2 regions of the Polaribacter sp. YIW18 genome follow, and region 1 is predicted to be linked to the other one. Evidence: riboswitches for the same ligand, from Rfam matches in the RefSeq annotation. Region 1 holds a riboswitch; the other holds the start of a gene.
The links. A riboswitch is a leader RNA that binds a small molecule or an ion and turns the genes downstream of it on or off. The one in region 1 is predicted to bind S-adenosylmethionine.
Positions count from the first base shown of each region.

Region 2: another riboswitch for S-adenosylmethionine. It lies ahead of AC2D6T_RS02850 (N-formylglutamate amidohydrolase); the one in region 1 lies ahead of AC2D6T_RS07760 (homocysteine S-methyltransferase family protein).

Region 1 is NZ_JBXVVE010000006.1:40,978-47,249, reverse strand. Features, by position in the region: gene cobA (uroporphyrinogen-III C-methyltransferase) at 1-270, shown strand, start outside; gene AC2D6T_RS07785 (precorrin-2 dehydrogenase/sirohydrochlorin ferrochelatase family protein) at 280-858, shown strand; gene AC2D6T_RS07780 (NAD(P)/FAD-dependent oxidoreductase) at 914-1,969, shown strand; gene AC2D6T_RS07775 (2Fe-2S iron-sulfur cluster-binding protein) at 2,214-2,543, shown strand; gene epsC (serine O-acetyltransferase EpsC) at 2,549-3,304, shown strand; gene cysM (cysteine synthase CysM) at 3,310-4,197, shown strand; SAM riboswitch class I at 4,278-4,405, shown strand; gene AC2D6T_RS07760 (homocysteine S-methyltransferase family protein) at 4,455-5,453, shown strand; gene AC2D6T_RS07755 (four helix bundle protein) at 5,525-5,779, shown strand; gene metH (methionine synthase) at 5,880-6,272, shown strand, end outside.
Region 2 is NZ_JBXVVE010000002.1:155,792-162,063, reverse strand. Features, by position in the region: gene AC2D6T_RS02865 (IS6 family transposase) at 1-268, opposite strand, end outside; gene AC2D6T_RS02860 (hypothetical protein) at 1,137-2,174, shown strand; gene AC2D6T_RS02855 (tetratricopeptide repeat protein) at 2,171-2,695, shown strand; gene AC2D6T_RS02850 (N-formylglutamate amidohydrolase) at 2,764-3,513, opposite strand; SAM-I-IV-variant riboswitch at 3,539-3,632, opposite strand; gene AC2D6T_RS02845 (DEAD/DEAH box helicase family protein) at 3,772-6,272, shown strand, end outside.

The sequences.
Region 1 (6,272 bases):
ACTGTAGTGGTTTTAATGGGAATGGGAAAATTGCCAGAAATCATCAAATTATTTCAACAAGAACATAAAAATAATTTACCAGTAGCAATTATTCAAAATGGAACAAGAGATAACGAAAAAATCGGAGTTGGCACGGTAGATACCATTTTAGATGTGGTAAAAAAACAAAAATTAAGCAATCCTGCAATTATTGTTTTGGGTGAAGTTGTGAATCACAGGCAAATATTAGCAAATGTTCAACAAGAACATCAAAAAGCACTAATTGCTTAATTTTTTGTAATGGAAAGAAACAATTTATATCCTATTTTCTTAAAAACTAAAAACCTGCAAATATTAATTGTTGGTGGTGGCTTTGTTGCTGAAGAAAAATTAACGTTTTTACTAAAATCGAGTCCTAATGCGAATGTAACAATGGTTTCGCCAATGTTTAGAGAAGGTACAAAAACCTTAGCTAAAACAGGAAATGTAAAAATAATTCAAAAAAAATATAGCAAGCGATTTTTAAAAGGAAAACATATTGTTGTAGCAACTACAGATATTCCTGCCATTAATCAAAATGTTTACAAACATTGTAGAAAGCGCAGTATTTTAGTAAATGTAGCAGATAACCCGCCTTTTTGCGATTTTTATATGGGAGGTATTGTAACCAAAGGGAACGTAAAAGTGGCAATTTCTACCAACGGAAAATCGCCAACAACAGCCAAAAGATTACGCCAGTTTTTTGAAGAAGTAATTCCAGAAAATATAGACGATTTAGTAAAAAATTTAAATGAATATAGAAAAACCATCAAAGGAAATTTTGAGGAAAAAGTAGAAAAGTTAAACGAGTTTACAAAAAGTTTAGTAGAAAAAAAATAGAAATATTGAGACCTTTCAGTTTTTTAAAATTTGAAAGTTCTAAAAAAAGTAAATTATGATACAAACAGATATCCTAATTATTGGAGCAGGACCAACAGGTTTATTTACCGTTTTTGAAGCAGGTTTATTAAAATTAAAATGTCATTTAATAGATGCATTGCCACAACCTGGTGGGCAGTGTTCAGAAATTTATCCTAAAAAACCTATTTATGATATACCTGCATACCCAGAAATTTTAGCAGGAGATTTAACAAAAAATCTATTAGAACAAATCAAGCAGTTTGAACCTGGATTTACATTAGGAGAAAGAGCAGAAACTATAGACAAACAAGAAGATGGTACTTTTATTGTAACTACAAATAAAGGTACAAAACATCATGCAAAAGTGGTGGCTATTGCTGGTGGTTTAGGTTCTTTTGAACCAAGAAAACCCTTGTTAGAAAATATTGCAAAGTTTGAAGATTTTGGAGTTGAGTATATTATAAAAGAACCAGAATTTTACAGAAATAAAAGAGTCGTAATTTCTGGTGGAGGAGATTCTGCTTTAGATTGGGCAATCTTCTTATCAGATGTTGCTTCAGAAGTAACTTTAATTCACAGAAGAAATGAATTTAGAGGCGCTTTAGACTCTGTAGAGAAAGTACAAGAATTAAAAAACTTAGGTAAAATAAACTTGATAACGCCAGCAGAAGTTAAAGCTATATTAGGTACAGAAAAAGTATCAGGTGTGGTTGTAGAAAAAAAGGGCGAAGACGCTTTTATGATTGATACAGATCATTTTATTCCACTTTTTGGCTTATCTCCAAAACTAGGTCCTATAGGAAACTGGGGTTTAGAAATCGAGAAAAATGCCATTAAAGTTAATAATGCTTTAGATTATCAAACTAATATTCCAGGTATTTATGCCATAGGAGATGTAAATACCTATCCTGGAAAATTAAAGTTAATTCTTTGCGGATTTCACGAAGCAACCCTAATGTGTCAAAGTGCTTATAAACGTATTTTTCCAGATAAAAAATATGTAATGAAATATACTACTGTAGGTGGTGTAGATGGTTTTGACGGAACAAGAAAAGAAGCGCCAAAAGCAGTTGTAAAAGCCATCAATTAAATTTTTAGAAGCTATTTCTAGCTTTCTACTATATTTTTTATTTTTGTTACATGCGTATAAAAGAATCTTAAAAATAAAGAATAAAAATATCAACAGATATTTGAAATATTTCAATGTGGGCTAAATTTGCTTAAAAGTCATTGCTTTCTTTCAACAAATAATCAATCTATATTGTTAGGTTTCTGTAACTTTGCAAAAAGGTAACAGTTATCATAGCTAACTATAAAAACTATTAACTAGGCAGATGCAAGACATCAATATAAAAATAACAGATAGAAATGGCGTAACACATGATATAGTTGCACCAACAGACATGGCAATGAACTTAATGGAAGTTGTTCGTTCTTACGAATTGGCAGAAGAAGGGACCATTGGTATTTGTGGTGGAATGGCAATGTGTGCATCTTGCCAATGTTATGTGAAATCAGACCACAAATTACCAGAAGTTAGCGATGATGAAGACGCGATGTTAGCAGAAGCATTTCATGTAGAAGATAACAGTAGACTAGGTTGTCAAATTCAAATAACCCCAGAAATTAACGGTTTAGAAGTAGAGTTAGCACCAGAATCATAAGTTTTATGAAAGAAATAAAAGAAAAAGTTCAAGTAATAAATTATAGTATGTGTTTAAGAGACGCTGTAGAAGTTTTTACAAAACAACTTTTAAATTGTTTGTTTGATAAGGTTTATCAAAAAGAGAATGTTGTAAAAACTAAAAATAAATTCTTTAAAATTTTAGAGAGATTAGAGGTAGATAATGAAAACTGTTCCTGGTTGGCCTTTGAAAATACATTTCCTAAAATTAGAAAAAAATTAGATTTAGATGCGCAAGCTGCTGTAAATAGAGATCCAGCCGCAAAAAGTTTACAAGAAATTTATTTAGCATATCCAGGGTTTTACGCAATTGCAGTGTATAGATTAAGCAATCAGTTATTAAAACAAAAAATCCCTGTTTTACCTAGAATGATGAGCGAGTTTGCACACAGTACAACAGGTACAGACATTCATCCAGGTGCAGAAATTGGCAAATCTTTTTTTATAGATCATGCAACTGGTATTGTTATCGGAGAAACTACAATAATAAAAAACAATGTAACCATTTTTCAAGGGGTAACTTTAGGCGGAATCCAAGTTAAAAAAAATATGGCATCTACCAAAAGACATCCAACCATAGAAAACAATGTTGTCATTTATGCAAATGCTACAATTTTAGGTGGTGATGTAGTTATTGGAGAAAACTCTGTAATTGGAGCCAATGTATGTGTAACTGAATCAATTTCAAAAGATTCGGTAGTTACAGTTCAAGCAGAAAATAAAATCTTTCAAAGAAAATAAATCACATGAAAACAAAAAGTATCATAGATTTTGTAGGAAATACACCTTTGGTGGAAGCTCAAAATATTTTTAAAAAAGAAGGAGTTACACTTTTACTAAAACTAGAAGGTAACAATCCAGGAGGAAGTGTTAAAGATAGAGCTGCCTATAATATGATTTCTGAAGCTTTGAAAAGAAATAATATTAAAAAAGGCGATACTTTAGTAGAAGCAACCAGTGGTAACACAGGGATTGCTTTGGCTTTAATGGCAAAAGTTTTAGGTGTAAATATGGTATTGGTAATGCCCGAAAACTCAACTATAGAAAGAGTAAAAACCATGCGTGCTTATGGTGCAAAAGTGCATTTAACACCACAAAAACTAGGTATGGAAGGTTCTATAGATTTTGCTTTAGAGTTAAAATATAAAAAAGGGTATTTTAGATTAAATCAGTTTGATAATACAGATAATTCTAAAGCACATTATAAAACTACAGGCCCAGAAATTTGGAGAGATACAGAAGGTAAAGTAACACATTTTGTTGCTGCAATGGGTACCACAGGAACTATAATGGGAGTTTCAGATTTTTTAAAAGAAAAAAATAAAAATATTACCATTGTAGGAGCACAACCTAAAGATGGTGCCAAAATCCCAGGAATTAGAAAATGGCCAGAAGAATACTTACCTGCTATTTTTAATAAAAATAAAGTAGATCAAGTTATTGGAGTAAGTGAGCAAGAAGCTATTACTATGACCAAAAGATTGGCAACAGAAGAAGGTATTTTTGCAGGTATGAGTAGTGGAGGTTCTATAGCAACAGCCATAAAAGTAGCTGAAAAATTAGATAAAGGTGTCGTAGTTGCCATTGTATGCGATAGAGGAGATCGTTATCTATCATCTTCACTTTTCGAATAAGTATTTTTTTAAAGTATAATATTCTTTAAATAAAAAAATAATCCTTTTATTTGTACTATCGTTCATAATCTTATTGATTTACGTTATCATGAAAGGCAGAGGGATTAGACCCAATGAAGCCTTGGCAACCTCTCACTTTTGAGAAAGGTGCTACATTCTACCTGTATTGAACTTGTTTCAGTAACCTATAAAAAGGGACAGATAACAGCGAAAAAATTACCTTTCCTGATGACATACATTGATAAAAATATCAGAAAATGTCAAACATTTACAAAGAATTACAAAAAAGAATTTTAGTTTTAGATGGTGCAATGGGTACCATGTTGCAAGCCTATAAATTTACAGAAGAAGATTTTAGAGGAAAACGCTTTATAGACTACCCAACACCATTGCAAGGTAACAACGATTTGTTGTCTATTACTCAACCAGAAGCTATTAAAACTATCCATGGTAAATATTTTGAAGCTGGTGCTGATATAGTAGAAACCAATACATTTTCTGGAACAACCATAGCAATGGCAGATTATCAAATGGAAGATTTAGTATATGAACTAAACTATCAATCAGCAAAAATTGCGAAAGAAGTAGCAGAAGAATTTACAAAAAAAGAACCACAAAAACCACGTTTTGTAGCAGGTTCTATTGGGCCTACAAATAGAACAGCAAGCATGTCTCCAGATGTAAATGATCCCGGTTATAGAGCGGTTACTTTTAACGAATTAAGAATTGCTTATAAACAACAAGTAGAAGCTTTATTAGATGGCGGAGCAGATTTATTATTAGTAGAAACTGTATTTGATACCTTAAATGCAAAAGCAGCTTTATTTGCAATAGAAGAAGTAAAAGACGAAAGAAATATAGAAGTTCCAACCATGTTAAGCGGCACCATTACAGATGCTTCAGGTAGAACTTTATCAGGGCAAACAGCAGAAGCTTTTTTAATTTCTGTTTCCCATATACCATTATTATCTGTGGGTTTTAATTGTGCTTTGGGAGCCAATTTATTACAACCTCATTTAGAGGCAATTGCTAATAAAACAAACTTTGCAATTTCTGCTCATCCCAATGCAGGTTTGCCAAATGCTTTTGGTGAATATGATGAAACTCCAGAAGAAATGGGCGAGCAAATAGAAGAATATTTAAAGAAAAATTTAATTAATATTATTGGTGGTTGTTGTGGTACATCTCCAGAACATATAAAAGTGATCGCAAATATTGCCAAAAAGTATCAACCTAGAAAATTAGTTATTGGTTAGTGGTTATTGGTTTTTGGTTGACGCCAAAATACCATAAAATATAAACTTACAACCAAAAACCATTTAATAATATGAATTATAGAGATTTAGACGTTTGGAAATATTCCAGAGAACTTGTAAAAAAAGTATATCTTCTAACAAAAAAATTTCCAAAAGAAGAAATATATGGATTAACAAATCAAATTAGAAGATCTGTGGTTTCTGTCCCTTCTAATATCGCAGAAGGCATTGGAAGACTTTCAAACAAAGAAACAATTCATTTTTTATACATCGCTAAAGATTCTTTACAAGAAGTTGAAACACAATTGTATTTATCTTTTATTTAGATTATATGTCAAAGGAAGATTTAAAAATTATTTTAGAAAAAGTGATTTCATGCAAGAAATTATTAAATGGTTTTATTAATTATTATAAAAAATTATAAGTATGAGTGAGACCAACAACCAACAACCAATAACTATTAACCAAAAACGTTACATGAAATTGTCTGGATTAGAACCACTAGTTCTAACCGAGAACAGCAATTTTATAAACGTTGGAGAACGAACAAATGTCGCAGGTTCTCGTAAGTTTTTACGTTTAATTAAAGAAGAAAAATTTGACGAGGCTCTTGATATTGCAAGGCATCAAGTAGATGGTGGTGCACAAATTATCGATATTAACTTTGATGACGGCTTAATTGATGGAAAACAAGCCATGGTTCGTTTCTTAAATTTAATTGCAGCAGAACCAGATATTTGTAGAGTACCAATAATGATTGATAGTTCCAAGTGGGAAATCATAGAAGCTGGACTGCAAGTGGTACAAGGAAAATGTGTG
Region 2 (6,272 bases), on a different contig from region 1:
CTCTGTATAAATATCTCCACTCACCCTTTACCTTAATATAGGTTTCATCTAGTCTCCACCTTTTCCCAACTAATTTTTTTCTCTTTTTGAATTGTTGTTCTAAAAGAGGTGTGAATTTGAATACCCAGCGTTGAATAGTAGCATGATCCACTTTGACTCCTCGGATAGATAAAAGTTCTTCTACATCTCTATAGCTAAGACTAAACCTTAATTTGAAGTAAACAGCTTGTAATATGATTGCTTTAGGAAAACAGTGACCTTTGAACATCTTTTTTGTTGTAAATTTAAAAAATTTGATTTTTCCTTACATTAGCTGCGACAGAACCGATGTAAAATAAATTACCTCATTAAAACTGATACTAAATATTCATAATCAGTCATTTCAAAATAAACTTACTCAATTTTGGAATAAAGAAACAGAGGTTATTAGTTCTTGGAAGAAAACACCTAAACGATTTGAATCAATCTTTGTTACACTATAACTAAACTTAGGCTTTATAAAAACGGTAAAATTTTTAGTGTGACATTTGTTAAAAAAAAAATAAATGCGGAAAATCACTTAATTTAAATACGGAAAACCGAAACCTATAAAAAAAAACGTATTTTAGCCAGTAAAATAAATTAAAATGAAAAAAAAAATATGAGCAATTAGCGGATGTTAAATTTAAGCTTAGAGAAAGTTTATGTAAGCTCCTAGATGCTGTAAAAGAAAATGAAGGTAAAGAATTAAAAAAATATCTTTTAAGAGATATTGAAATGAAAGTTAGAGAAATAGAATATCACTAGCAAAGTTAAATATATTTAGAGGCTTGTATCTTTTCATTGAGAATAAGTTACTAAAAACTTAAATCATGTTGTTCGGAATATACAGAAAAAAAACCATAAACGGAGTATGCAAAATTTCAAAAAAAAAAAAAAAAAAATTAAATATTTTAAAACCTTATTAATTGTAATCGGACTTTAATCACTACACAAACATTTTCACAGAACTATACATACAAGCGAGATGCTTTTGACAAACAAAAAATAAATATCCTAGACAGTTATGGTAATGAAGTTGGTTATTATAAAGTAGATGCATTTGATAACAAAAAAATTTTACTAATAAGAGTGCTAAACTTATAAAACAAAATTTTATGTTTATAAAACAAAACTTTAAATTCGTTTTTTTAATCTTTCTTTTTATTTCAAATATTCAAGCACAAGATTTTTACTTAGACGGATCAACAGATTCAAAATCTATTTATAAAATTATTGACCCTAAGTGGTTAAGTATCTCACAGTCTGAAGCAAATTCTTTTTTAATTAATTCTGGTTTCAAAAATATTTCAGTTCAAAAAAATGCAGAGTATACTTCTTATACTGGAAGCTTTAATGAAAGTAAAAAATATACTTTTTATAGAACCTTAATGTTTAAAAATTTTCAGTGTGCTGCATATACAGATGAAGTTGTTATGGTAAGAGAGTGTGCAGAATGCATGACAAGTAAAATCTTAGCAAACAATAGCTATAACATTCAAATGAAAAAAAGTGCTTCCTCTTTTGACAAGGAACAAAAACAACTTTTTATAAATGAAATAAAAAAAAGTTTTAAAAAAGACGGAATAACTGACTTTATTGAAATTTTCAATTATCAAGATAATTTTAATATAACAAAGAATATAAATAAAAATAGTTATCATATTGTTAGACATGCGTCTTTAGAAAAGATATTAAATTCAAACGCATATAAAATGACAGTAACAAAATCAATTATTTCAAATGTTACAGGAGTAATAGTTGGTGAAAGATCTTTAGATAAAATAAATACTTTTGATCTACCTGAAATGGTTAGGTTATTTCTTGAGGATTGTAAAGATCATGGGATTGAATTAAAGCAATCAAACATAGTTGCTGAGTTTAAAGAGTTAGAAGAAAATATATTAGGACTGAGTTATGGGAGGAACGATGATAAACTAATAAAAGTTTATGTAGATCCAGTAAAATGGTCTAACGCATCAAAACCAAAAAAATGGTACCTAATATATCACGAATTAGGTCACGATGTATTAAATCTTTCTCATGGTAATGGGGGAAAAATGATGTTTAATTTTATAGATAGATCATATTCATGGGAAGAATTTAATAATGATAAAGAAATAATGTTTAAATTTTATAACAAATACTACAAATGAGAATATTTACATTCATTATTATATCGGTTTTCTCTCATACCTATTTATACTGTCAATCGGACTCTTTAGAAGATATTGTGAAAGCTGGACATTATGTTAAATTGGGTCTAAAACAAGCTAGCCAAGGAAGTCATAAAAATGCAATCTTAACATTAAGCCAAGCACTTAAAATAAGACCTAATGATAAAATTATATTATATGCTAGAGGTAACTCTTACATGCAAACTTATGATTATAAAAATGCTATAAATGATTTTAGTAAATCTATTGAAATAGATCCATCCTTTGAAGATGCATATTTTAATAGAGCTTTAGTTTACACAAATTTAAAAAATCATAGAAAAGCGATAAAAGATTTTTCCAAAGTTATAGAGTTAAATCCAGAAGATTCCGAATCTTATTACAAAAGAGGTGTTAATTTTGGTTTTTTAGGAGATACTACTTTAGCTTGTTATGATATAGAAAAAGCGAAGTCATTAGGGTATATAATACCTGAATCAATTTCAGCCATTTGTAAATAATAATTTTTAGTCTTAACTGCACCTAAAAACAAATTAAAAAAAATATAATTATTATTTTATTATTTTCCTTAATATGTATAGATTTTAGTTTTCTTTAATAATTTTAAGTATTCTTGAACTACTTCTTTAATTTTTTCATAACCATCTGACTTTTCTGTTCCTGATAGGTATAGCTTTCTATTCACCTCTAGCATTATAGACTGTACCATTTCATATTTTTTATAGTATTCCATTGGAACTATAGTTCCACTATAAGGCTCGTCAATACCCAAACTATACCCTAGTTCCTCAAAGTATCTCTTAGATAACTCAATAAGCTTCTTTGGGGTGTGGAAACCGTCTGTTCCAATATTAAAGTCAGGTCTAAAAGAGGACTTGTTAACAGCGCAATTAAATGATTCTTCAGGGAATGAATGACAGTCCACAATCAAACACTCCCCCTTGGCTTCGAGGCTTGATTTAACAAGGTTTAAGAGCTTTTCGTGGTGCTTTCTATAATAGTCTTGGAGTATTGTTTTACGTAGTTCTGGAGTTACTGTACGAAGCGTATCGCCATTGTCAAACTTCTCATAAAGAGCTCCCATACCAAACTTCGCCATTTCCTCTTGGCTATCGTCTTCAAAGCGTTCTACATCGCAGAATATTCTAGAGAATGGTGTTATAACCTTATCATCAGTCTCGGTTCCAAATAGGTCGTCTGTATACCAGTCAGTTAATTTCCCAATCTCTTTGGTAATTTTTTGTTTGTCATCGACATATCCATCAAAGAATGGGATAGCGGTTGATGAGTGTGGAATGTGTAGTATTAATTTTCTCATACAAATAGTTTTATTTGTACTTTGATAAAGACGTTTATTGTGACGTAATGTCCGTATTGTCTTACCACCGTGGAGACTTCTCTCGGTTGGTACCTATTTTTAGGTTCAAAATACGGTTAAAATTACTTATTTTAATTGTAATTGAGATACTTCATTTTAATTTATCTTAAATTAAATTTAATTTTTAATGAAAATCTACTTGTATAACATTGTTGTTATATTTTTTTTATATTTGATTTGAAATGAAAAAGAATTTAAATGCCTCAATCACAAAAAACATTAGAATTTCTTCAAAAACTTAAGGATAAAGGTCATTGGAATGATGACTATGATTATTCTGAGGTTGAGTATAAAAATGCTCACACTAATATCAAAATAATTTGCAATAAACACGGAGTTTTTTCTCCGAAACCAATGAGTTTAATAAAAGGTTCAAAATGTTTAAAATGTAGTATTAATGATAGAAAAGGTAAATCAAAATACTCTTCAAATGAAATAGTTGAAAAATTCAAAGAAATACATAATAACTTATATGATTATTCAAAAGTAGTATATAAGACAACCCATTCAAAAGTCAAAATAATTTGCAAGGAACACGGTGTCTTTGAACAATCACCAAAGTCTCATTTACGGGGTAGTGGTTGCCCTAATTGCCATGGCTCAGTAAATTACAACACAACCTCCTTTTTGAACACCCTCAAGAGTAAAGGTTATTGGAACGATGATTACGACTACACTGAAGTCATTTATGTTAACGCAAAGACGCCTGTAATTCTATTTAATAAATTAACAAGAACACGTCACAAAGTTAATTCATTTTCATTATTAAATAAAAATTCAAAATGTGTCATTCAAAATGCTATTGATAAAACAGACTTTTTTATAAAATCTTCAAAATTAATTCATGGTGATATTTATGATTATTCATCAACAAAATATGTTCCGGGTAAAAAAGTTAAAATAGGATGTGCTAAGCATGGTGTTTTTGAACAAGCACCAAGCAAACATCTTAATGGTTCTGGTTGTAATTCATGCGGAAATGAATCCATAGGAAACAAATTAAGAAGTACTGATGAAGAAGTTATTCAAAAATTTAAAATTATTCATAGTGATTTATACGATTACTCATTAGTAAAATATTCAAATACTCATGAAAATGTTAGTATAGTTTGCAAAATTCATGGTGTTTTTGAACAATCACCTGGTAGTCATTTAAGTGGCTCAGGATGCCCAACTTGTAACAGAGGTTGGAGTACTAAAAGTGTTGTTAATTTTGTTAATGACATCCAAAATGAGGACATACTAAATATGGACCCTGTAGAGCTTAATATGCTTATTGCTCAGGGTAAACTTCCAAAAGAGTTCGAGGAGTTAGTTTTTACTCTTGAGGGAACCAAAGAAAACTCTCTAAAAACACTTAAAGAAAAGTTAGGGATTGATGAAGAGGAAGAGTTAAGCGAAGATAGAACAGAAGAACTCTCAGATAAATTACTGGAGTTAACCTCAGCCTATGACGATGAGTTAAACGATGCCATCTCTGCTATAGAAGCGCCATCTATTGAAGATGTGGAATACTCTGAGCAAGAGCAAAAAAAGCGTCAAGGTCTACCAAGTATTTCTAATGAAGATATTCTTGTTTTAGATAAAGAACTAATTGGCACTTGTGATGATGAGGCAGTTGAGTTTTTTATCCAGTACAAACTTAAAAAGGTTTGGAACGAAGTTATAAATGATAAAAGAGAGGTTGACGACATAAAAGCCTTAAATGGGGGAGCAAACTCATCTAGACTTCGAGATTTATTTTTAGAGGAATATAACAAGGTAATTGCCTACACACCGCCAAAAGGTTATGCTTTTAAGTATCAACCTAACATGATGCAGAAACTCACAGTTCAGAGAGTTAAAGACTATAAGCGCTATGGGAATTGGAGTGGTACTGGTGCTGGTAAAACAATCTCATTTATAATTGCAAGTAGAGAGATAGATTCAAGGTTAACAGTTGTTATCTGTCTAAACTCAACAGTTTCCCAATTAGAGAAAGACATATTAGATGTGTATCCAGATAGCTTTGTTCATTCAAGCTTTAAGAAAGGTCAAAAGTTCGATAGGTCAAAATACAACTACCTGCTTTTAAATTACGAGAAGTTTCAACAAGGGTATACAGAAGAGATATTTCAAGATTTAAACGAGAATAACCTCATTGATTTTATTGTTTTGGATGAGGTACATAACTCCAAGCAAAGAGATAAAAACGAGAGCCTCCGGAGAGGTTCTTTAATGCGTTTAATAGGGCGTTCAGCAGAGATGAATACTAACTTTCATTTACTTGGAATGAGTGCTACACCAGTCATTAATAACCTTATTGAGGCGAAGTCATTACTTAAGCTTATTACTGGTAAAAAGTATGATGATATTAATACCAGAGGGACTATCACTAATGCTCTAAAGATATTCAATCAATTACTTCTAAATGGAATTCGTTACATACCTAAGTATGATATTATTTTAAAAGAACTTACAGCAGAAAACACATCTACACTTGATATAGATGGCACTGATTTAACGGAAAAGTTAAAAGACAATAGTAGTAAAGATTATCTGGGCTTAGAAAAAATATTGTTAGAGAGTAAGCTAACCATTTTAGGAGGCTATCTTAAACCTAAAACTATTATATACACCTATTTTACTGATAAGGACAGAATTCCAAAAAGGGTTGCTAAGTATGTGAAATCGAAAGGTTTTTCTCATGCACTCTACAT